One region of the Paenibacillus sp. OAS669 genome, then DNA from elsewhere that is predicted to be linked to it. Evidence: riboswitches for the same ligand, from Rfam matches in the RefSeq annotation. Region 1 holds a riboswitch; the other holds the start of a gene.
The links. Region 1 has a riboswitch for ZMP and ZTP ahead of GGC63_RS05495 (bifunctional 5,10-methylenetetrahydrofolate dehydrogenase/5,10-methenyltetrahydrofolate cyclohydrolase). Riboswitches for the same ligand answer to the same signal wherever they lie in the genome.
Positions count from the first base shown of each region.

Region 1 (12,414 bases):
GATCAAAATAATATTGGATTGCTCGTCAGGCTCGCCAATAACGCAGCCGTCTTCTATCGTCGTGTTTTCGCCAATGATAGCCTTGTATATTTTTACGTTGCTCCCGATGCGTACATTCGGCATGATGACAGAATCTTTTATAAAGCTTCCTTCCCCGACCTGCACGCCATAGAACAAGACGGAATGGTCTACTTCTCCGAGCACGCTGCATCCTTCATTAATCAGGCTGCGGCGGATTTGTGCGGTTGGAGCCACATACTGTCCGGGCTGGCACGGGTTGACGGAATAGATACGCCATTCCGGATCATTCAGATTAAATAACGGCTGGTTCTCCAATAAATCCATATTGGCTTCCCACAGGCTTTCTATCGTGCCCACGTCTTTCCAGTACCCTTCGAATGGATAGGCGAACATATTTAACCGCTCCCGCAGCATGAGTGGAATGACATCCTTGCCGAAGTCTTTGCTGGAATCAGGATTCATCTCATCCTTGCCCAAATACGATTTGAGCACCTGCCAGTTAAATATGTAAATGCCCATCGAAGCCAGGTTGCTCTTGGGCTCCTTCGGTTTTTCGGCAAATTCGATGATCCGGTCATCATCGTCCGTACTCATAATCCCGAAGCGGCTGGCTTCCTCCCACTTCACCTCGATGACGGCGATCGTTGCGTCGGCGCCTTTTCGTTTGTGGAAATCAAGCATCATATCGTAGTCCATCTTATAGATGTGATCGCCTGATATCACCAGCACATACTCCGGATCGTATTGTTCGATAAACGATATGTTCCGGTAAATGGCATTGGCTGTTCCTTTATACCAATCCCCGCCTTGCTGCTCCATATAGGGAGGCAGCACCGTAACGCCGCCGTTTTTGCGGTCAAGGTCCCAAGGGGTTCCAATGCCGATATATGTATTTAAAACCAATGGTTGATATTGTGTAAGTACACCAACGGTGTCGATTCCTGAATTCGTGCAGTTGCTAAGCGTAAAATCGATGATCCGGTACTTCCCTCCAAAATGAACGGCAGGCTTAGCCAATTTACTGGTCAATACGCCTAAACGACGTCCTTCTCCCCCTGCAAGCAGCATGGCCACGCACTCTTTTTTTCGCATCAACCTATCCCCTTTCTCTTTTACCAGCGATTGCTTTACGTCGAATCTTGACAGGCTCTATAAAGACGGTTGCTAACGGTGGAATCGTGATATGCAAACTGAAGGGCTGTGAATGCCACTCCACCTTCTCGGTTTTCAGCTTGCCCGTATTCAACTGTCCGGACCCGCCATAGACAGGGGTATCACTGTTAAAGAGCTCCCTATATTCTCCTGCATAAGGTACGCCGATTCGGTATCTGGCGTGGGTTACCGGTGTAAAGTTACAAACGGCAACTAAGAAATCTTCCGGGTCGTTGGAATGTCTGATAAAGGTAACGATGCTTTGGTCGCGGTCATGCGGGTCGATCCAGGTAAAGCCCTCGGGCCTATGGTCCAGCTCCCATAGCGCTTTCTCCTGCAAGTAAAGGTGGTTTAAATCGTGGACGTATTGATGCATACTGCGGTGGCTGTCATAGGTGAGCATCTCCCAATCCAAATCCTCGAGATCCTTCCACTCATCGAACTGACCGAATTCGCCGCCCATAAACAGCAGCTTTTTGCCGGGGTGCGCCATCATGTAGCCGAACAGCACCCTGAGGTTAGCGAATTTTTGCCAATAGTCACCAGGCATCTTGTTGAGTAGTGATTTTTTGCCGTGAACCACCTCATCATGCGATAGAGGCAGCACGTAATTTTCGGAGTAAGTGTACATAAACGAGAAGGTAAGCATATTATGCTTGCTTTTGCGGAAATACGGGTCAGTCTCCATATAGCGGAGCATATCGTTCATCCATCCCATATTCCATTTGTAATTAAAGCCAAGACCCCCGGAATAAACCGGAGCAGTTACAAGCGGCCAATCGCTGGAATCCTCAGCCATCATGAGCGCGTTAGGGTAGTGGGCAAACACGGTCTGGTTCAGCTTTTTCAAAAAAGCGATCGCCTCCAGATTTTCATCCCCGCCCTGCTCATTCTTAATCCATTCATTGCGCGGCTTGCCAAAATTCAAGTACAGCAGGCTGGCTACCGCATCGACGCGCAATCCGTCAATATGGAACACATCCATCCAAAAGAGGGCGTTGGAAATAAGGAAGCTAACCACCTCAGGCTTGGAAAAGTCAAACGACATCGTCCCCCACTGAGGCTTCTCCGCTCTCGAAGGATCCTTGTGCTCATAGAGAGGTTGGCCGTCAAAATGGCGCAGTCCGTGATCATCCTTGACAAAATGACCCGGAACCCAGTCCATAATAACGCCGATTCCGCACTGATGGCATCGGTCCACGAAATACATGAAGTCCTTCGGAGTTCCGAATCGGCTCGTGACCGAATAATACCCGGTAGCCTGATATCCCCATGAGCGATCATACGGATGCTCGGCCAAGGGAAGCAGCTCCACATGCGTGTATCCCATATGCACGACATAGTCGATCAGCTCATCAGCCAGCTCCCGATAGGAGTAATACTGGTCTTCAGGCTTCTTTTTCCATGTTCCCAAATGGACTTCATAAATGTTCATAGGCTGTGCATAGGGGGACTGCTGCTTGTGCTGCCACTCCTGATCATGCCACTCATAGCCCTCCAACGATGTCACACGCGAGGCCGTACCCGGTTTCAGCTCAGAGTAAAAAGCATACGGGTCCGCCTTCCATACCAATGTGCCCTGGGCGGTTACGATTTCGTACTTGTAGTACTCGCCTTCCTTGACTCCCGGAACGAACAAGCTCCATACTCCCCAGGTACTCACCTTACGGAGAACGTGGCTGCTTCCGTTCCAAAAGTTAAAATCCCCAATGACTCGGACTTCACGGGCATGCGGCGCCCAGACGGTAAACCGAACGCCAAGGGTGCCTTCATGTTCCGTAAAATGCGCTCCCAGCACCCGGTAACTGCGGAATAAGCTCCCCTCATGGAAGAGGTAAAGATCTTCCGGACCGGGGATTACGCTCATCATAGGTCATACATCCCCTTTTTGTTCAATTTTGCGGCCTCTATTAATCAAATACTACATCGGGCTGCAAATTCCTTTCCGTACTTTTCAAATTCTACAGCAATTCTGAAAACATCCTTATTTTCCACTACATGGTAAATTTTTATTTCATTTCCTATGTATTCTCGAAGAAAATCTTTATTTTACAAGCTCCGCTAAAAAGCGATCGGATCTCTATAAAATTGACATTAGTTGACCTTTTTCTAACGGGTATGCAGGAAATTGCCGCTTGAGCTTGAATATCTTCTACTGGACTATATCATGAGTTAGTAAAAGAGAGGATGAATTCCCCCAATGAACGACAAGTTTAAAGGGCTCGTGCTTGGACTATCCCTTGGCGTCATGCTGACCGGATCGGTCGCTTATGCGAGCGGGACACAGATTGAAGTATATTTTCAAAACATCAAATATATGTTTGACGGAATCGTGAAAACGCCGACCGAAGAACAGGGTCAAGGGTTTATCTATAACGGGACCACGTATGTGCCGCTTCGTTTCGTCAGCGAAGCCCTCGGCAAGGAAGTCCAATGGGACGGCGATACCCAAACCGTATGGGTCGGCAAAAAAGTCGATATGGCTGCCGTTGTGGCCACCTATGAAGGAGGCCAGGTAACCCGCGGGGATTACGAGAAATTCGCCTACATTCTTCGTATGACCAATCCGCAATACGGTGCCAAAGAACCTGACGATGCATTCAAACAATATGTTATTAACCAGATTATCGCTTCCCGCATCATCAACAGTAAATTAAATGAAACGGACCGCGCGGAAGCTCTCGAGTCCGCTGAAAAGCAAGTCGCGGAAGCCAAATCATTTCTTGACGCTCGTGCGGCTGACATGAGTAAACAAGGAATTACCGAGTCGGATATCCGTAACTATGTTCAGGGTGTGGTAGCTACCCAGACATGGCTCGATTCGACGGCGGACGAGCCTACTGTCAAAGCGGCTTACGACCAGGCGGTGGCAAATAACGACGAGTCCATTATCAGCGCCTCGGTACGTCATATTCTGATTATGAAGGAAGATGACAACGGAAAGGCACGCACGGAGGCCGAAGTTTCCCAAAAGCTTAAGGAGGTTCAGGATAAGCTGAAAAATGGCGGGGATTTCGCTGCATTGGCCAAACAGTACTCCGAAGACCCCGGCTCCAGCGACAACGGAGGCTTGTACACGAACGAGCCTGTAGTCAAATGGACGGATGCCTTCAAGAAAGCGACCATCTCTCTCGAGCTGAACAAAATCAGCGATCCGGTAGAAACCGAGTACGGATACCACATCATCCGCGTAGAGTCTCGCACCACGCGTTCTTATGACGATGTGAAGGAAACCATCAAAAATCAGCTCATTGATAAGAACTACAATCAATTCATGACGAAAGAGCTGCCTGCGTTGATTGAGCATGTAGATTTGCCCAAATAAATAAACACTCCAAAAGACCGGGGACGCTCCCCGGTCTTCTTGCATGGCATTGTGCAAGCAATTAGTGTAAAATGTGGTAGGATCAAAGATATGCATGGGTATAGCCCTAGAAGGAAGGTAACGTCATGTTTGCAGCACACGATTGGAAAGATTATGAATTAATCGATACGGGTAACGGGGAAAAGCTGGAGCGTTGGGGACAAATCGTTCTTCGGCGTCCTGACCCGCAAATCATTTGGCCGATTGGCAAGGAAACCGGTCAATGGCGAAACGCCGATGCCCACTATCATAGAAGCTCCAGCGGCGGCGGTCAATGGGAATATAAACAGGATCTTCCGGAGCGCTGGACCATCTCCTACGATAAGCTGAAATTTCATATCAAGCCGACCAGCTTTAAGCATACCGGTCTTTTCCCGGAGCAGGCGGCGAACTGGAATTGGATGATCGATAAGATTCAGGGGGCCGGACGCAGCATTCGCGTTCTGAATTTATTTGCTTACACCGGTGGAGCCAGCGTAGCCTGCGCTTATGCCGGCGCGGAAGTATGTCATGTGGATGCATCGAAGGGCGTAGTTCAATGGGCCAAGGAAAACCTGCAGCTGTCCGGGCTCGGCGACCGTCCTGTCCGGTTTATTACGGACGATGTCTTCAAATTCGTCCAGCGGGAGCAGCGCCGCGGCAGCCGGTATGACGCCATTATTATGGACCCGCCTTCCTATGGCCGTGGTCCTAGCGGAGAGACTTGGAAGCTCGAAACCAACCTCTACCCATTCGTAGAGTCCTGCATGCAAATTATGTCGGACAAGCCGCTTTTCATGCTGATCAACTCTTACACAACGGGGATTTCGGCAACCGTGCTGAAAAATATTTTGGCCATGTCCATGGGCAGATCCTATGGAGGCAATATTACCTGCGGCGAAATCGGACTCCCGATTACAGCATCCAAGCTTATGCTCCCGTGCGGCATTCTAGGACGCTGGGAGGCTTAACCTATGGGTCAGGCCTCTCTCCCCTCCATTCCGGTATTATATGAAGACAATCATGTAATTGTCGTCGTTAAGCCGGTGAATGTCCCGACCCAAGAGGACCAGTCACAGGATCCGGATTTGCTTACGATGATTAAGCAGGACTTGAAACACAGGCATCAGAAGCCCGGTAACGTCTATTTGGGACTCGTTCACCGGTTGGATCGGCCTGTAGGCGGCGTTATGGTATTTGCCAAAACCTCCAAAGCCGCCTCGCGGCTATCCGATGCCGTTCGAACCCGTTCCATACGCAAAATCTATTCGGCCGTGGTGAATGGCAAGCCGAAACAGCCGCAAGGAACCTTGACCCATTACTTGCTCAAGGACTCCAAGACGAACACCGTTTCCGTAGTGCCGCCCAACAAGCCTGGAGCCAAAGAAGCTATATTGGATTATACGGTTGTCGATCATAGTGAAGGACTCTCTCTTGTCCGGGTTGAGCTTCACACCGGGAGACCTCATCAAATCCGGGTTCAATTCTCTGCGATAGGCTGTCCGCTCGTTGGTGACCAGCGCTATGGCGCTCACCTGACGAAGCCCGGGCAGCAAATCGCTCTTTGGTCAACCGAGCTTAGCTTCGAGCACCCTACTACAAAGGAAACGCTGCGCTTTCGCTCGAATCCGCCCAAAGCGTACCCTTGGTTTCTTTGGGGCGATAGATTCCAGTAATGAGCTAATCTGATCCGCATTGCGGCATCCTTTTTTCATAGCTCAATGAGAGCTTTCCTACTGCATGACATTATGACCAATCACTAAAACAGCGGTTTCCGCTGTCTTCAGGTTGTTTAGAAACCGTGTTTTGTTTGAACTATGCCACATATGGAGGTGGGGTATGCCTCGGAGGAGTTTACGTCCGCCTTTGAAACCCGTGAAAATACCGCTAAATATAGTCTACTTTCACGGGTTTCAATAGCGGCTGGAGGGGCATACCCCACCAGAGTATATTGGCAGTAGTTCAAGCTCTATTGGTTTCCCGACAAACTCAAGACAGCGGTCTCCGCTGTCTTTTTTAACCTCTCCAAGGTCCAAACGGGCAGCCGCCGTTCTTTCCACTTTCAACAGCCGGATCAACCGGACTTATAGCGATCGAAGTCTATCATCTTTCGTAAACCACAGCTTATAGCTTAGTAAGCTTAGTATAATACTAGTTAATGCAGCCGACGATACGAGAGTAAACATAATTAGAATTTGATATTTAACGGCTTGAACCGGATCCGCTCCCGCGACTATCATCCCGGTCATCATCCCGGGCAGCTGGACCAGGCCCACTGTTTTCATTCCGTCAATCGTAGGGATCATGCTGGATTTGACGGATCGCTTCAGCGGTTCGTGTATCGCCTGGCGCGACGTCGCTCCAAGCGACAACAGCACCTCAATTTCCCCCTTGGACGCCTGAACCTCACGCTTCATTTGATTAATGAAGAGGCCGGATACGACCATTGCGCTTCCTATGGTGATCCCGCTGATCGGAATAATATATTGAGGGGTCTTCTCTATGATTCCCAAACCAAGCAGCAGTGCCATGGTTAGCCCTTCCGTCGTAGAAATCGCAATGGCGATTCGCCATCGGATGCCGGAGAGCCCTTTTCCCCTCGAGCCTGCATTCCAGGAAGCTACGGCGATCATCATGCACAAGATGAGAATTAAAAACACTGGCTGCCGGGCGTTAAATACGAATTGAAGCACATAGCCGATGAACAGCAGTTGTACGGCAGAACGGACCGTACCGATAGCAATTTCTTTGCCCAAGCCTAGCTTTTGCCACATCGAAATCAGGATCGTTATGGCAATAAATACAAGCGTGAAGCTTAATGCCACATTATTCATAAGTGCCTCCTTCACCGCACTTTGTGACCTGGAGAAATTTTTGCCCGATTTCCGTATCCGGTCTCTCAAAGAAATCACTGGTTGGACGGTCTTCCAGCAAAGTGTGGTCTGCCATAAACCATACTCTGTGACTCGTTGCACGCGCCTGCTCCAGATCATGGGTAACCCAGATCAGGGAGGTTCCGTATTTCTCATGCCACGCTTGCAGCAGCTTCTCCACAGCCTGTTTGCTGTGCAAATCCAGGGAAGCCGTAATTTCGTCCAGCAGCAGTAGTTGCGGCTGCATCAGCAAGGAACGGACTAACGCTACTCTTTGTTTCTCTCCTCCGGATAAATCCTGCGCGTTCTTGCTCCAATCCATTTCCTCCAGACCAACATTCCGCATCAATTCCATGGCTAATGGCGCATTGAAGGACTGCCGATGCAAAAGACTGACCGTCTTCAGATTATGCTCTACAGAGCCTTCCAGCATGACTGCATGCTGTGCAACGAAGCCAATTTTCTTACGCCAAGCCTGCGGATTCCACTGCGTCGAAACACGCCCCTCGTACCGAATCGTGCCCTCCTCCGCGGCATCCAGCATCGCGATAATCCTCAGAAGCGTGCTTTTTCCTTGACCCGATAACCCTAGCAGTGAGATGATCGAAGGCTCCGCTACGCGTGTGCTAACATTGGAAAATAAACATTTCCATCCTTCCTGCTGCTGGATGCTTTTTTTCAAGCCGTTTATTTCTAAAACCGGATAATCGTTCACTAAGTACCCCTTCCTGCCGCCCAAAAATAAATGTCAGACCGATAACAAAAACTCTATATATTATAACTTTTTCCATAAGGTTTCGCACAGCCCAAACTAATGAGCCCCCTTAAGGTTGGCTTGGCCACGAAGTAGATTCAGGCGCCTTGCGTGAAGCCCCAAAATGTAAATCCTCTATAGATATTGAAAAAACCGTCCAGGAGCATCCTCCCGAACGGTTTTAACCCATCTTATAAGTCGCATCTCTCCGCCGCGTCTACCGTATGCTTCAGCAGTGTCGCAATGGTCACAGGACCTACACCCGCAGGTACCGGAGTTATGGCACCGGCGATACCGAGGCAGGCCTCGTAATCAACATCGCCGACATTCATTTGGTTGTAGCCTGCATCGAGAACAACGGCTCCCTGCTTGATCCAGCTGCCTTGGACGAACCTCGGCTTTCCTACCGCTGCAACGACGATATCCGCCGATCTTACGATGTCGGATAATTGGTTCGTCTTCGAATGACAGATCGTAACTGTGGCATTGCGGTTCAACAGCATCAGGGAGACCGGCTTGCCCAGAATAGGGCTTCGGCCAATTACAACGGCATGTTTGCCTTCGATCGGAAGCTGATACGCATCCAGAATCGCCACAATGGCCGCAGGAGTACAGGACGGGTACAGGCCGAACCCGAATGCCGTCTGCGCAAAACCAAGCGTCGTTACCCCATCTACGTCCTTCTCGATACGAATTGCCTCAAAAGCCGCCCGTTCATCAATATGATGAGGTACCGGATGCTGAAGCAATATGCCGTGGACGGTCGAATCCTCATTCAGCTGCCGAATGACTTCTACTAACTGCTCTGTAGTTGTGCCCGGTTCAAGGTGAATGCGTCTTGATTCCATCCCGAGTCTTCTACAGGCATTTCCCTTCATACGGACATAGGTCTCCGATGCCGGGTCGTCACCTACCAGAATCGTCGCTAAGCACGGGGTTACTCCCCGTTCAGTCAATCTCCTAATTCTTGGTTCCAGCTGCTCCTTGATACGTGCTGCTACACTTGCGCCATCCAAAATGATGCTCATGTTCCGTCATCCTTTCCATTTGGAAGTGGTAAAAACGCAAAAAGGCAAGAGGAGCATTCCTCTTACCTTAGCCCAGGCGTACGGCCACAAATATCCTATGTGCTCCCTCATGGTTCCCCATGTTCCGCCAGTTACACATAGCTCAGTTATCCCTATAATACCCTTAATTTCCCTAGAAGGCAACTAGGCGTTAGCCACTTTTCCGAGCAAATAAACGAGCAGCTGCTGATTATGAGCGGAAATACGGCTCAAATAGCTCTGTAAAAACCGTTCGCGGATAATAACTCCGCGCTCGCACTCCTGTTTCCCTTTGTCCGTCACCTGCACCCAAACGATGCGCCGATCCTTGCCGTCGCGTTCCCTGCTTATTAATCCGGCCTTTTCCATCCGGTCCAGCAATGTAGTGATCGCTGCGGGTGTCGTATCCAGGTATTCTATAAAATCCGACGGCTTCATCCTCTCGTGACCGGACAATAGCTCCAAAACCGTTAGCTGCCCTTCCGTCAAGGTAGGTGACAGCTCGGTTTCCATATGATTGCGCAAATCCTTGGATAATTTCCACCACAACTTAGCAAATTCCTGAGTAATCACTGATCATCACTCCTGCATCTACTATTCTTTGAATCGATTCTCTCTATTGCTTCGTGCTCTGCTATATTAGATCCGAGTTTTCTTGGCTAGTAACCTTATTATACCATTGTCATCGTGCGGTTTAAAGGTTAACAGCATAAATACTTTAAGACATTAAACGATAAAAAAGAGGAACATTAGACCCTATTCAACATATATTGCTACATGGGCTTTTCAAGAGAAGCGGAGCTTGTCAATTCATGCGGAGGAGTGATATGCGAATGGAAACGTGGAAGCAGTTGATTGGAGAAAAGGCGCTGCAAAAAGGAATAATAAACGACCCACAATGGCTGGATAAATTGGATGAGCCCATGCCTGTGTGGGTCGTATTGGAGCTTATGTTGAAATGCTTGGAGCGTTTGGACTCCGATTACAGCAGCTACGATTAATCGATCTTGAGCAGATCCGTAATCATATCCGTTTTGGAGATAGGAACGGCTTGCCGTCCGGTTGATTTACGCTGTTCAATCGGCGTGCTTTCCGACGAGAAGGATACCCGTTCACCGCTTTGCAATACCGCGGTAAGCAGAATCTCTTCTTTCACGGCATATGCCTTCACCAATGCTGTTCCGTTAGGCTTGACCCGTTTGCCGTCCTTGAATTCGAACGTGATTATTCCTTTACCGCCCCGGCCTTGAACCGGATAATCCAGGATCAGTGAACGCTTGGCATACCCGAGATCGGTGACGACAAGCAGTTCGCCCTCCTCCCCATCAATCCACTCAGCGCTGATGACTTCGTCATCATCCTTTAACTGAATTCCGCGAACCCCGGCTGCGGCGCGTCCCATCGGGTTCACTTCATCCTCTCTGAAACGGATAGCCATTCCTTGCTTCGTTACAAGAAGAATATCTTGATCATTCGTACTGACGCGAACGTCCAGGATCGCATCGTTCTCTCCTACCTTGCTGGCTACGATGCCGATCGAGCGATTCGTCATGTATTCCTTCAGCTCCGTACGCTTCACCTGTCCCCGCTTACTTACGAATACAAGCGATTTGCCCGGTTCGTCAAAATCCCGTACCGGAATGACGTTGACGATCCGATCCTCTTTAGGCGTAGGAATGACATTGACTATGGCCGTTCCGTTTTCCTTCCATTTATACTCTGGGACCTGATGCACCGGCAGGAGGTAATACTGGCCTCTCTGCGTAAAGATTAACAGGTTATCCAGTGTGTTCACTTCCAGCAAATAACGTACATAATCGCCTTCCTTCAAGCCGGTCTTCTCCAGTTCCCCACCGGAACGGGTAAAAGAAAGCTTGCTCGTCCGTTTAATATAGCCTTCGTTGGATAGGGTAACAAAAACATCCTCGGCCGATACCATGACCTCCAGATTGACCTTCAGCTCCTCAACCTCGTTCTGAATGTCGGAACGGCGGTCGATGCCGTATTTATTACGAATTTCGGTCATTTCATCCTTAATGACCGCCATGAGCTTCTTCTCGCTGCCCAGAATACCGCGCAGCTGCGCGATCGTCTTCTGTACGTCCTTCAATTCCTTTTCAATCGCATGAATCTCCAGATTCGTCAAGCGGTACAGCTGCAAGGTAAGAATGGAATCCGCCTGGCGCTCGGTAAAGCCGAATTGGGAAACCAAGTTGTTTTGTGCGTCTTGACGGTTCTTCGACGCTTTAATCGTCGCAATGACTTCATCCAGGATGTTTAGCGCCTTGGCTAGGCCTTCGAGTACATGCGCGCGGTCTTCAGCCTTCTCAAGCTCATATTGGGAGCGAAAAGTCACAACTTCCTTCTGATGCTGGATATAGGCTTGCAGAATCTCTCTGACACCCAGCTGCTTCGGCGTTTTGTTTACAATCGCCACCATATTGAAGTTATAGGTGACCTGCAAATCCGTCTTTTTGAACAAGTAGGCCAAGATACCTTGCGCATCGGCCTCCTTCTTCAGTTCCACTACGATGCGCAGACCATCGCGGCCGCTCTCGTCTCTTACGACGGAGATGCCCTCGATTTTTTTCTCCAGACGGATATTCTCCATCGCGGTGACCAGCCTCGACTTCACGACCTGGTACGGAATCTCCGTAATAACAATCTGCTGGATGCCGCCGCGCAGCGTCTCAATCTCGGTCCGTGATCTTAGATGTATGCGCCCTTTGCCCGTTTCAAATGCCTCGCGAATTCCCTCGGAGCCCATAATAATGCCGCCTGTAGGGAAATCCGGACCTTTCATGACCTGCATCAGCTCGTCGATCGGCATCGCAGGCCGATCCATCAAAGCTATGCACGCATCAATAACCTCTCGTAAGTTATGAGGAGGAATTTCCGTTGCAAAGCCGGAGGAAATCCCGCTGACTCCATTGACAAGCAGGTTCGGATAGCGTGCAGGAAGGACTACAGGCTCCTTCGTTGTGTTATCGAAGTTGTCCTTGAACAGCACCGTACGCTTCTCGATATCCCGCAATAACTCCATCGCGATTTCTGACAGTCGGGCTTCGGTATAACGCATGGCCGCGGCCGGATCATCATCGATCGAGCCCCAGTTGCCATGGCCGTCAACCAGCATATGGCCCATCTTCCACGGCTGCGCCATCCGTACCATACCTTCATAGATCGCAGCGTCTCCGTGGGGGTGATAGTTACCCATAACGTCAC
Region 1 covers NZ_JADBDR010000002.1:21,497-33,910, reverse strand. The annotation lists gene GGC63_RS05530 (glucose-1-phosphate adenylyltransferase) at 1-1,113, opposite strand, end outside; gene glgB (1,4-alpha-glucan branching protein GlgB) at 1,118-3,043, opposite strand; gene GGC63_RS05520 (peptidylprolyl isomerase) at 3,374-4,498, shown strand; gene GGC63_RS05515 (class I SAM-dependent methyltransferase) at 4,624-5,487, shown strand; gene GGC63_RS05510 (RluA family pseudouridine synthase) at 5,491-6,192, shown strand; gene GGC63_RS05505 (ABC transporter permease) at 6,601-7,350, opposite strand; gene GGC63_RS05500 (ATP-binding cassette domain-containing protein) at 7,343-8,104, opposite strand; gene GGC63_RS05495 (bifunctional 5,10-methylenetetrahydrofolate dehydrogenase/5,10-methenyltetrahydrofolate cyclohydrolase) at 8,335-9,171, opposite strand; ZMP/ZTP riboswitch at 9,235-9,316, opposite strand; gene GGC63_RS05490 (MarR family winged helix-turn-helix transcriptional regulator) at 9,355-9,762, opposite strand; gene GGC63_RS05485 (hypothetical protein) at 10,023-10,190, shown strand; gene gyrA (DNA gyrase subunit A) at 10,187-12,414, opposite strand, start outside.

Region 2 (12,414 bases), on a different contig from region 1:
CCCTGCTTAAACAAAACCATGAGTTACTCGTTCGTCAAGTACACGAGCCAGCCCCTTGCGGTTCAGCGCTGTCCATATCATAAACCGCGCGTGCGCCTCCGATAAGCTTCGGACGGGTATAGGCAGCAAGAATGGACGCATGTCCAATCATTCGGATCGACGGTTTGAACGGAACCGCCACTCTCTTCAGATGCATCCCGATGAGCGTGCCTCCGATATCAATGCCGGCATGAGCCTCGATGGTCTCAACGACACAAGCCTGCGGCAAGTTTTTAAACGCATAGGAAGCCATGGAGCCGCCTGCTCTGGGCACCGGAATAACGGAAACCGGATCGAGCCGGTACTCCTTCATCGCTTCTCGTTCAACTACCAGAGCCCGGTTCAAATGCTCGCAGCATTGATAAGCCGGATAAAAGCGGACTTCCTTCCGCACGGCCTCCATGGCCGCAAACAGCTGTTCCGCCACTTCCTCCGTACCGGACGTTCCGATATGCTTGCCGAGCACCTCGCTTGTGCTGGTTCCGAAGACGATAATCTGCCCTGCTTCAATATGCCCCGCCTGTATCAGCTCGCGAAGCGCCTGCTCCATATGGCCGCGAATGGCGCTTATGTCCAATGATGCTGGTTCCGCTGCAGCCTGCCGGAATTGTTCTGCGTTGTCCATCATGAATCGCCTCTTTCGTCAGGCTTTCCGCTTACGGATGAAGCGAGTACTTGTCTTCCAACGCCTTGACTTTGTTAATGCGATTTTGGTGGCGTTCCCCTTGCGAGAACTCGGTTTCCAGCCAGACTTTCACGATCTCCTGCGCAACGCCCGGGCCAATAACTCTCTCTCCCATGGCAAGCACATTCGTATCGTTATGCTCGCGTGTCGCCTTAGCCGAGAACAAGTCATGCACCAATGCACAGCGGATGCCAGGCACTTTGTTGGCGGCAATCGTCATGCCGATCCCTGTGCCGCAAACTAGAATCCCTTTGTCGGCTTGACCCGAAACCACTTGATCACAGACGGCAATGGCATAATCCGGGTAGTCGACGGAATCTGTGCTGTTGTAGCCCATATCCGCCACCTGATGACCCAATGATTCAATATAGCCCACCAATTCATCCTTCAAACGAAATCCTGCATGATCTGCACCAATAGCAATTTTCATATTGTCCTTCGCCTCCTAACATAGTTAGCTCCATTATAACCGATAGATAGCCGAAACACGAAAAAAGAGCATGCAGCGTGCTGTATCCAGCACAACGATGCTCTTTGCCCAGGCGACCGGCCGTGTACCTTGATGCTCCACTGTGGTTAAACCCACTCGTCGCCAGTTACATCAAGGCCCTACATTGTACCTTTATCATAGCGGAAATAGCGTCTTGTGTAAAGCCTAAAAAGTGAGTCCAATTCCCGAACACACGGATGGCTAATGAATCAGGAAAATCCGTTACCTTGCCGCTTTCAGCTTATGGATCAGCTTCAGCAGCGCGGCCTCAATCTCCGCTGCGCACGCTCGATATTGAGCTAAGGAGCCCCCGAACGGATCGGCAATATCGTAATCCGGAAGCGTGCGCTCCAGCGTCAAGATTCGTGCCCTCTCCTCATCGGTTACCTGCTGGGACAATGCCCGTTTCACCTGCAAATCGGCAATCAGCCGTTCCATCTCCGCTATGCGACCGGCGGCTTCCGGATCGTCCTCCACGTACTCTTTCAGCGTATATATTTTATCGACGAACTCCGGATATTTGCCTATTGCGTGCTGCTTATGTCCCGACGTCATCGTCAGCACCACGTCAGCCCACGCAATCAAATCGCTCGATAACGCGCTGGAGGTCATGCTGCAATCCGATCCATGCTCCTTTAATACGGCTGCCGCATGATGGGATACCGGTGTGCCGTTATAAGCTGCAACCCCCGCCGAGCGGACTTCAAGATGGTGCAAATCATGTTCCGCCAGCAGCTTCCGGAGCAAGCCTTCAGCCATCGGACTGCGGCAGGTGTTGCCGGTACAAACGAATAAGATTCGATTCATCTGGGATCCCTGCCTTTACTATTCAATATAGGCTGTAATCAGCCTTCCCTTTTATTGTACCTCAAATGTTTGAAAATAGGGAACGGTCGAGCCATGGTTTTCAAAAATTAGGCCGGTTTTATAATAAAAAATGCACGCCGAAGGCCAATAAAATAACTCCGCCCATCGCTTCGCCATACTCACCGATCCATCGTCCCATCTTGCTGCCCAGCAAAAGGCCGATAATGGACATGATCCCTCCAACGGTTCCGAACATGATCACGGTCAACGCCATATCCCCGGCAAACATGCCAAGAGAGACGCCGACAGAAAAGGAATCGATGCTGACGCTGAGCGCAAAAAGAAGCAAGCCTCCCAGCGTACGGTGATCGATGGATTTTACTTCTTCCCCTTTCAAGGAGCTGTACACCATATGAATGCCGAGAAGCAGCAGCAGCGCCCCTCCGACCTTGGTGGCAATGCCGCCCATCAAAGAGCTGACGTAGCTGCCCGTAAACATGCCCATCAGCGGCATAACCATATGAAATACAGCAATGACAAAGCTGAGCTTAGCAATGTCCAGCTTGCGTATGCCCTTCATCCCTATGCCAATGCCGAGCGATAGAGCATCCAGTCCCAAAGCGATAGCCATGATCAATATAGCGATAAACTGCCCCACCATTAGCGGAGATGTCCAATCCATTCTATACTCACCCCTTGTCCCCGTCCCTAATCAACATATGCGGACGAGTCCAGAATCATGACTGGGAGAGAGCTAACGGATCGGTTCCACTTCGGAGTATACGGACAAACTCGCAATTCACTGCCATTTTTCGCAATAACAGCCGGATTTATTCATGTATATCCTAGCGAGGGCTGGATAGATGTGAAGCGGTTCTGCATGGTATGTATGTTAAAAAATGCACCGGCAACGCCCTACAGGCGAAATGCCGGTGCATCCATCAGACATGAATGATACGGTCTCCGGCCGCCTTGCGCAGCCGGTTCATAATCGCGGCCCCGATGCCCTCCTCGGGGCATGTTTCCCCCACGATGAAGTGGATACCCGCTTCATCGAACTCGCGCAGCGCGGCGTACAGCCCGTGCGCCAGCGATTCCAGGTCGCCGACGCTTCCGCAGGCGACGATATGGTCCGCGCGCAGCAGCGGGGCGTGCTCACGGTACGTGAGAACGCCTGTGCGTTCCCCGCGCGCGTGCGCTTCGTCGAGCTCGCGCTGGATGCGAGCGAGCACCCGTTCAGGAGCATCGCCCTGAACAAGGGTCATTACGCCGCGCGGGGCGTAATGCGTGTACTTCATCCCCGGCGCGCGGGGTGCCGCGGAGGGCTCTTGGTGCGCTGAGGCTTCGCGCACCGTGATACCGGGCAGCGCCTCGCGAAGCTGCGCTGCCGTAATGCCGCCGGGCCGCAGAATGTGGAGCACACCGCCGCTGGCTTCGCCTGCGGCTGGAGTGTACTCCACCACCGTGGACTCGACGCCGACCCCGGTCGGCCCCCCGTCCACGATGCCGTCGATGCGGCCAGCGAGATCCTCCAACACATGCTGCGCTTGTGTTGGGCTGGGCCTGCCCGAGCGGTTAGCGCTCGGCGCGGCCACAGGGCAGCCTGCAGCGGCAATCAGCTGCAGCGCCACCGGATGGTCGGGCATCCGCAGCCCGACCGAATCCAGCCCCGCGGTGACGAGCGGGGACAGAACGCCTGGCCGGACGGGCAGCACGACCGTGAGCGGCCCCGGCCAGAAGGCGTCCAGCAAACGCGAAACGGCCTCATCCGGAGAAGCGGCGAGCTCCTCTACTTGAGACCGGTCTGCGATATGGACGATAAGCGGATTATCCGAAGGCCTTCCTTTGGCCTTGAAAATTTGTTCAACGGCTCTCGTTTGGCGGGCGTCAGCCCCCAAGCCGTATACCGTTTCCGTAGGAAACGCTACAAGCCCTCCCTGCTTCAGGGTCTGTGCCGCTTCCGCCAACGATTCCGGCTGCGGCTGCTCGGGCGAGACCTTCCAGTATGCTGTCATCCTTACTCCACCCTTAATCCATTTTCCATGCGTCCCTTAATCCGTTCAGTCCTCGATTTCTTGCGAGGACTACCCATTATTCCTGCAAGTCTATACCCACTACATAGGACTACGCAAACAGCGAGCCTAGCTTCTTCATCAAATCCCAAAGAAAGAAACGAACTTCCGGCTGCTCCGGTTGTACATCGGCCTTAGCCACTGCAGTCTTGCCTGCGGCTGGCGCTGCGCCTTTTGTCTCGGCTGCCTTATTAGCCGTTTTGGCCGTTTTCGCGTCTTTACCTGTTTTAACCTCTTGGTGATCCTTCGCTTTATTCGCAGATTCCTTCTCCGCCTCAGGCACCGCTTCTGCGCGGACCTCATTCGGATTTTTGGCGATAACCTCCGAATCTACGAAGCACAGCGGAGGAAACAGGACGCACCACCAGTTTTGTCCTTCTGCATTACCGATGGAGACGCGAAGCGCCTCATAATTGCCCGCAGGGTATACTTGGTTTCCGTACATTTTGGTTGGGAACGGAACAACGCCAAGCTCAACCTGATAAGCATAGTCAAATCCGTTTTTGCGGAGCGTCTGCCCCACCAATTCACTCAGCTCAGGCAAATGGCTGCGGACCGTTTGTCTTGCTTCCTCAATCGTTTGCGGACCGGTAACCCACTGCTGCATTTGTTCCACGATAGCATCACGAACTTCTCTTTTTATCCATTGATCGGATGGTGAATCCGAATTAGCCAATATACGAAGTCGTATCGATTCTTGAGGGATTACCCCCTCTGTACTGGCGGAAGCACTCTCTGCCTTGGAGGCAAACACAACCGTATTTTCCTTTTGGGCTTCCCAACAAAACATTAATAGAATAAGTGCAAAAGCTATATAAAAATATCGAACCCGGGAAGTTCTTCTCACCATGGCTTGTCGCCCCTCTCGTATCGCTTCATAGCTTTAGTATGAACCGATCCGAGAGGTTTTAAACCTAGCAATCTAACAATTTTTACTAGAGAGAATAGATTGTGCCTCTCCTTGCCCAACCACCTGGCTTTTATGCTGATCCGGGCACTACGTCCCTTATCTCCGCTTCCAAGCTATAACATGCCGGTCAATTCCCGCCAAGTCGGGAACCAACCGAATCCCGTCCCAAGCCTCTACTGCGGCAAGCATGTCCGACACCGCCTTGGCTTGCCCCATGCCGACTTCCAGTCCGACAAGGAAGGGCATCGAGGTCAGCTCCTTCAGCTGAGCAATGAGACGCCGATACAGCACGAGACCGTCCTTCCCGCCATACAATGCGGAAGCCGGCTCGAACAAGCGCACCTCGGGCATCAATCCCCCCTCATCCTCCTCGGGTATATAGGGAGGATTGGATACAACCGCATCAAGGCGCAGCCCTTGTTGGATATAGGGTGCCAGCAGATCCCCCTCCAGGAACGAGATCTTTCCCGCCACTCCCAGGCGTTCTGCATTTGCCTTTGCAACCGCAAGCGCAGCAGACGATATATCCGAGCTCATCAGACGCCAGGATGGACGCTCCGCGGCAAGACTTACGGCTATCGCTCCGCTTCCCGCTCCTATGTCAGCAACAAGTGGAGATGCCTCTTGTGAAGGCCACAGCTCAGTTCCGAGCATAACCACTTGTTCCACTAGCAGCTCGGTTTCCGGACGCGGGATAAGCACGGCCGGCGTCACCTTGAAGGTACGCCCGTAGAAATCCTGTTCTCCGATAATGTATTGGACCGGCTCTCCTGCCGCTTTACGCTTCAACAGCTCGTACCATTGCCCTTCAAGTTCCACGGGGAACATTTCCTGCCAGCGAAGCAGCATTTCACTGCGGCTCCACCCCAGCAGATGCTGGAGCAGCAGCTCGGCGCAATTGGATGCTTCACTCACTTCATGCCCCTGTAAAAAAGAAGAAGCCTCAACATAGGCTTCACGAATCGTCAACTTCCGTTCGACGGTCATTGGTTTACACTTGTTCCCCTTTATCCATAAGCTCCGATTGGGCAGCAATCGTCAAGGAAGAGATGATCTCATCCATATCGCCGTTCAATACAGCATCCAAACGATGGAGCGTCAAACCGATACGATGGTCGGTCACACGGCTTTGTGGGAAGTTATAGGTTCTAATGCGTTCGCTTCGATCTCCTGTACCCACTTTGCTTTTCCGCTCACCAGCATACTTGGACATTTCTTCCTGCTGCAGCTTATCGAAAATCCGGGCACGAAGCACCTGAAGTGCTTTTTCTTTATTGGAGTTCTGCGACTTTCCGTCCTGACATGTCGCAACAATGCCCGTCGGTACGTGGGTTACCCGAACCGCCGATTTTGTCGTGTTAACGGACTGTCCGCCGGCACCGCTGGAACAGAACGTGTCGACGCGGATATCGTTATCGTTAATTTCGATATCGATATCTTCCATTTCCGGCAGCACCGCAACGGTAGAAGTCGATGTATGAATCCGTCCGCCCGACTCTGTCGTCGGAATACGTTGAACCCGGTGGGCGCCGCTCTCGAATTTCAGCTTGCTGTAGGCTCCCTTGCCGTTTACCATGAAAATAATCTCTTTGAAGCCGCCGAGATCATTCATGCTGACATCCATAATTTCCGTTCTCCAGCCTTGTGTATCGGCGTACTTCGTGTACATCCGGTATAGATCGGCTGCAAATAACGCCGCTTCATCGCCGCCTGCGGCGCCGCGGATTTCGACGATAACGTTTTTGTCGTCGTTAGGGTCCTTCGGAAGCATCAAAATTTTGATGCGCTCCTCGAGCTCCTCCTTGCGCTGGGACAGCTCCTCCAGCTCCATTTTGACGAGCTCGCGCATTTCATCGTCCAGCTTCTCATTTTGCATGGCCCGCGCCGCCTCGTACTGCTCTACAACACCTTTATATTCCGTATAAGCCTCGTAAGACTCTTGTAGGTCGGATTGCTCCTTGGAGTACTCCCGCAGCTTTTTCGTATCGCTCGTTACATCCGGATCACACAGCAGCTCGCTTAGTTTTTCATAGCGGTCCGCAAGTGATTGCAGTCTGTCTAGCATCATCATTCACCCCTTATGTCTCTTCAGATAGTATATAGTTTAGACGTTGAAACGGAAGTGCATAACATCGCCGTCCTGCACCACGTAATCTTTCCCTTCCAGGCGAAGCTGTCCTTTTTCTTTCGCTGCGTTCATCGAGCCCGCATTGATCAAATCATCATAGCTGACAACCTCTGCACGGATAAACCCGCGTTCGAAATCGGTATGGATGACTCCAGCCGCTTGCGGAGCCTTCATGCCCTTGCGGATGGTCCATGCACGAACCTCCTGAACTCCAGCGGTGAAATAAGTATACAAGCCAAGCAGCTTGTAGGCAGCCTTGATCAGACGATTCAAACCGGATTCCTGCAGCCCGAGCTCCTCCAGAAACATCTCTTTGTCTTCGCCTTCAAGCTCGGCAATTTCGGATTCTACCTTGGCGCTGATGGGAACAACCTCTGCTCCTTCCAGAGCAGCGTATTCACGCACCTTTTGAACCAAAGGATTATCATCCGCATTGGCTACTTCTTCTTCGCTCACATTAGCCGCATAGAGCATCGGCTTCATCGTCAGCAGGTGAAGATCGCGGATCAGCAGCTTCTCGTCATCACTCAAATCTACGCTGCGGGCCGGCTTATCGTTATACAGCGCCTCTTTCACCCGCTCCAGACACTCCACTTCAGCCGCGTATTTTTTGTCGCCGCTTTTCATATTTTTACGGGAACGCTCAATCCGCTTCTCAACTGATTCTACGTCAGCCAGGATCAGCTCCAGGTTGATCGTTTCGATATCGCTGATAGGATTGACCGTACCGGACACGTGTGTAATGTTCTCATCCTGGAAGCAGCGGACAACGTGAACGATAGCGTCCACTTCCCGGATGTGGGCAAGGAACTTGTTGCCCAGTCCTTCGCCGCGGCTAGCACCCTTAACAAGTCCTGCAATATCTACAAATTCAAATGCCGTAGGAACGACATTTTTAGGAACAACCATCTCCGTCAACTTGACCAGCCGCTCATCGGGAACCTCTACTACCCCTACGTTCGGATCAATCGTACAGAAAGGATAGTTCGCCGACTCAGCGCCCGCTTGCGTAATCGCATTAAATAAAGTGGATTTGCCAACGTTCGGCAGGCCCACGATCCCAGCTTTCAAAGCCATGTATAGGACAACTCCTTAATCATCGTTATTCAATATCCCTAAATAGTTATTATATCGCACATATAGGGTCCCTGTCACCTTGCCTCTTCTATTTCCAGCAAAAATCATGGAATGTGCAGACGCCTTTCACAGGAACCTATATCTTCCAATCTTTATTTCGTTGTCGCTATGGGCATTAACGAGGCGAGCAGATCGCAGTATAATAGGAGTATCCTCTATTGAAACCAGGTGAGCGCAATGAAAACCCGATGCCAGGATTTAAGTCATGATTCCGATACATTCAAGCATCCCATTATGCTATTTGACGGGGAATGCCGTTTTTGCAGCGGCTCGGTTCAGCTCATTATCCGGCTGGATCAAAAGGACGTTTTTCGTTTTGCGCAGCTGCAATCCGACACGGCCCAGTCCCTGCTTCCACCGGATATCAAGAACGATCCGTCGATGGATTCCGTCATTTTGCTCGACCAAGGCTTCGTCTATACGCATTCCGACGCTATGCTGCAAATTTGCAGACGATTAGGGCGAGGTTGGGCACTACTTTCTGTATTAAAGTATGTTCCGGTTTCCTTGCGGGACTTTCTGTACCGTTGGGTGGCCAAAAGACGGTATAAGCTGTTCGGCAAGCAGGAGCACTGCATGATTCCGACGGCTGAAATCCGCCGTAAATTTATATGAGACCGCCTTCCCGGCTACAGGCTCCTTATCCCCATCTGGGGATAGTGACTTGAATAAATCGAGGGAACTTGCGGAACTATCCCCAATTTTCTACAATAAAATGTGCATAACAACCCGGTTATCCACAAGGTTATCCACAGCATGTTAACAAATCGAATACTTGTTCGTCAGCATTGGCCTGTGAATAAGTTGATCATAGAAACGAGGTGCCTGTGTGCAACAACATATTCCTTTTATGAACGCTGCAATTGATGAAGCCCGCAAAGCCGAGGCACTGCTCGAAGTCCCGATCGGTGCCGTGGTCGTGTGGAACGACACCATTATCGGCCGCGGCCACAATCTCCGCGAGACAACCAAGGATCCACTGGCACATGCTGAGCTCATAGCCATCAAGCAAGCCAGCGAGTATTTAGAGGCATGGCGGCTTCTCGATTGCCGATTATATGTGACTTTGGAGCCCTGCCCCATGTGCGCGGGTGCCATCGTTCAAGCCAGAATTCCACAGGTGATTTACGGAACGACCGATCCCAAGGCCGGCTGCGCAGGGACCTTGATGAACCTGCTGCAGGAAGAACGGTTCAATCATCGCGTCGAGGTGATTTCCGGTGTCCTTCAGGAGGAATGCAGCAGCATGCTGACCCAGTTTTTCCGCCGTTTAAGAGGGAAGGCATAATCAGGACAAGACGTCCATCAGGTTATTTTATCTAGACAAACGTTATGTTAAGCCAAAAGGTCCCCACATAATACAGCCTAAAACGCTGTACAGGAAAAAAAGCAGGAGATTCGGATGCTTCCGACTCCTGCTCTTTCTTTCAAGATATGATACTGTTGTCCAATCCTCTCATCTCCACCTGCACTCCCTCCGGCAGCACTACGGTAACGGTCATCCAAGGATAATAGGATTGCAGCCCCCGCTCCGAAGGAAGCCGTTTGATCTGCACATACATGATCTCGCCGGCCGTATGTACGGAGACCACCTGGTCCTTGTCCAATGGACGTGATTGCTCTCCCCCTTTGATCCGTTCACGAAAGGTCCCGAATACCTGAATGGAGCGTTCCGTCGATTTATCAATTTTCACACTCTGATCTCCTGATTGGACAACGATTTTTTTCACGCCGTCTCCCAATGCTTCCTTCACTGTCGGCAAATCCCTGGTTTCCTCCGTCGCTCCCAGCATGGATCGAATTTCGCCCAAAATGCCGACAGACGCCAGCAGCGTAAACCCGAGGCAGCCGATGCAGATCACTCCAACAAAGAACAGGCTCATAAAGTCGTAATGAAGCATGCTGTTTTCTTTATTCGAGAATAATAAATAGATAATAATCTCAAGCCCAAGCAAAACAAAGATGATGGGCCACCAGGCGATAAACGCATCGAAGGCCTGGATTCCTCTCCATTGGGACATGAACAGGATGACCCCCAGCAGGATCAAGGTCAAGCCCATCGATAGAGTCCCTACACGCCATTTTTTCATAGGCTATCCGTCCTTTCGATTTTTGCTTCCGATGAGCAGTCGAAGACCGCCGCCGATCAAGATTACGGATACAACAAAGGTCTGAAAATATTGGTGGAACAGTATGGAGATCCGTTCTTTGGGGAACATCCGGTCCAAGGCGTTCAGGATCACTTCATCGGCCAAATAATATCCTCCCAAAACCAGCAATCCTATGCCGACCCATTTTTGATGATTCATCAACCAATCGACGAAGGGAAGGTCCTTCAGTTCCTCCCGTCCCTGCTTGGAAATCTGCTGCAGCGCGTCAAAGAAGCTATAGAACCATAAAATCGGAATCAAGAACAAGAAAATCGATAAACGAAGCACATCCATAATATAGATGAGCAGCAGGAACGCGGCCATGAGCTGAAGCCCTCTTTTTTGGAGGCCAAGATACATATGTCCCGCTCCCGGAACGATAGACAGGAAGGTGGCGATCATCTTGCTCTTTCTGCCATCCTCACGGCTTTCCTGAAAATCCTCGAAGAAGGTCTGGTCTACAAGCGGCTCCCCCCGCTGTTTCTTGTTCAGCTGCTGCACACAATCGAACATGGAGTACAGCCACACGATGGGCAGGATGCACAGAAAAGCCAGAAATCCGTCTCTATGCGTCAGCACTGCGACGAAGATAACCATCGCCAAGGTTCCGAAGAATGCGATTAAGAAAGCTAATCCCCGCTGCATCAGGCCAAGCTGAAAATGTCCAAGACCTGGGATGAACGACAGAACAATGGCGGCAAAACGATCATTCCCGCTGTGCTGTGGTACCATGAGCATTCCATCTTCCGTGTTCGATGGGGCAGCAGCCAAAGCAGGCACTCGGCCCCGGGCTATTGCTATAACCATATCGATCATATTGACGATACCGAAGAACATGGCAACCCCCATCAGAAAGGCGAGGAATTCGCCGCTACGCCGGTATTCCCCGGTCAGAACGAGCAGAAACATCAAGGAAACCGGCCCAAAAAAACCAATGCCGTAAATAACAGCCCTTACCAAACGATTCAAATATAAGTGCCCCATGCCGGGGATAAAAGATAACAGCAGCGCTGTCATCGCACTTTTAGGTTTCATTATCGCGTTCCCCCTCTTTCATGTTTGGGCTGAATCGAGTCCAATACCCCGATCGTTTTTTCCATTATTTTTTGGGATACGGATGAACGGCTCTCCTCTTGCACCCACGGTCCGGCCTCTATGTTAGTTTCTGCAGAGCCCACCTTATCCATCAAGGTCTGGAAGGTGCTCGTTCCCATCAGCAGCAGCGTAATAACTGCGGCAACGGCATAATGGAACACAGGATGCCTCAGGAAGGACGGGGTCTGACTTGCTTGCCGCCTTTGAACCGGTTTCGGCGCGATCTCTGGTACCCCTGACAGACTTGGAGTCTGAGATTCGATTCGCTGCATAACCGACTCTACAATGGCCGCCTCCGCTTCCTCTGCAAGCCTTGGGAAGGTATCCGTCGTGAGCTCTAATCCCTGCATGTACTTTTCAAGACACTCGTCACATGTACTGAGATGGGTCTCATACTCTTGTTGTTCTTCGATCGACAGCTCCTGTCTCGCATACCTGGACCATTCTTCCGTTGTGTAATGCTTCATCCCCACTCTTCCTCCTTCCAATGCTTGCGAATCCACTGCTTGGCCCGGTACAGCTTCGATTCCACCGTTCTTAGGGAAACTCCCTGCTCCAAGGCAATTTGCTGATAGCTTTTATCCTCGATATAAAAGGCTACGACCACATCCCGGTAGTTGTCTGGCAAGTCGTCCAAACACTCCCGAATTCTTTGCCGCCGATGCCTATGCAGCACTTCCTCCTCCACCGTGTGTACGGGATTTACCGGAATCAGCTGCTCAGGCTCGTCGGTTAGCTGCTCTCTTTTTCGTTCAAGGGAACGTTTATAATCTATCGCTTTGTTTACGGTAATTCGGGTAATCCATGTTTTGAAGCCCTGGTGCTGATAGGAGGGGAGAGAAGCATAGATTTTCCACAGTGCTTCCTGCGTCACATCCTCCGCATCCTTGCTTGAATGCAG
Region 2 covers NZ_JADBDR010000031.1:12,096-24,509, reverse strand. The annotation lists gene GGC63_RS33980 (TIGR01440 family protein) at 35-664, opposite strand; gene rpiB (ribose 5-phosphate isomerase B) at 696-1,154, opposite strand; ZMP/ZTP riboswitch at 1,254-1,334, opposite strand; gene GGC63_RS33970 (low molecular weight protein arginine phosphatase) at 1,437-2,021, opposite strand; gene GGC63_RS33965 (manganese efflux pump MntP family protein) at 2,140-2,703, opposite strand; gene GGC63_RS33960 (L-threonylcarbamoyladenylate synthase) at 2,963-4,036, opposite strand; gene spoIIR (stage II sporulation protein R) at 4,146-4,943, opposite strand; gene prmC (peptide chain release factor N(5)-glutamine methyltransferase) at 5,100-5,990, opposite strand; gene prfA (peptide chain release factor 1) at 5,995-7,068, opposite strand; gene ychF (redox-regulated ATPase YchF) at 7,108-8,208, opposite strand; gene GGC63_RS33935 (thiol-disulfide oxidoreductase DCC family protein) at 8,446-8,883, shown strand; gene tadA (tRNA adenosine(34) deaminase TadA) at 9,098-9,556, shown strand; gene GGC63_RS33925 (LiaF transmembrane domain-containing protein) at 9,696-10,358, opposite strand; gene GGC63_RS33920 (hypothetical protein) at 10,362-11,453, opposite strand; gene GGC63_RS33915 (zf-HC2 domain-containing protein) at 11,453-11,980, opposite strand; gene GGC63_RS33910 (sigma-70 family RNA polymerase sigma factor) at 11,977-12,414, opposite strand, start outside.
Region 2: it holds a riboswitch for ZMP and ZTP, as region 1 does, so the genes downstream of both, rpiB (ribose 5-phosphate isomerase B) here and GGC63_RS05495 (bifunctional 5,10-methylenetetrahydrofolate dehydrogenase/5,10-methenyltetrahydrofolate cyclohydrolase) in region 1, are expected to answer to the same signal.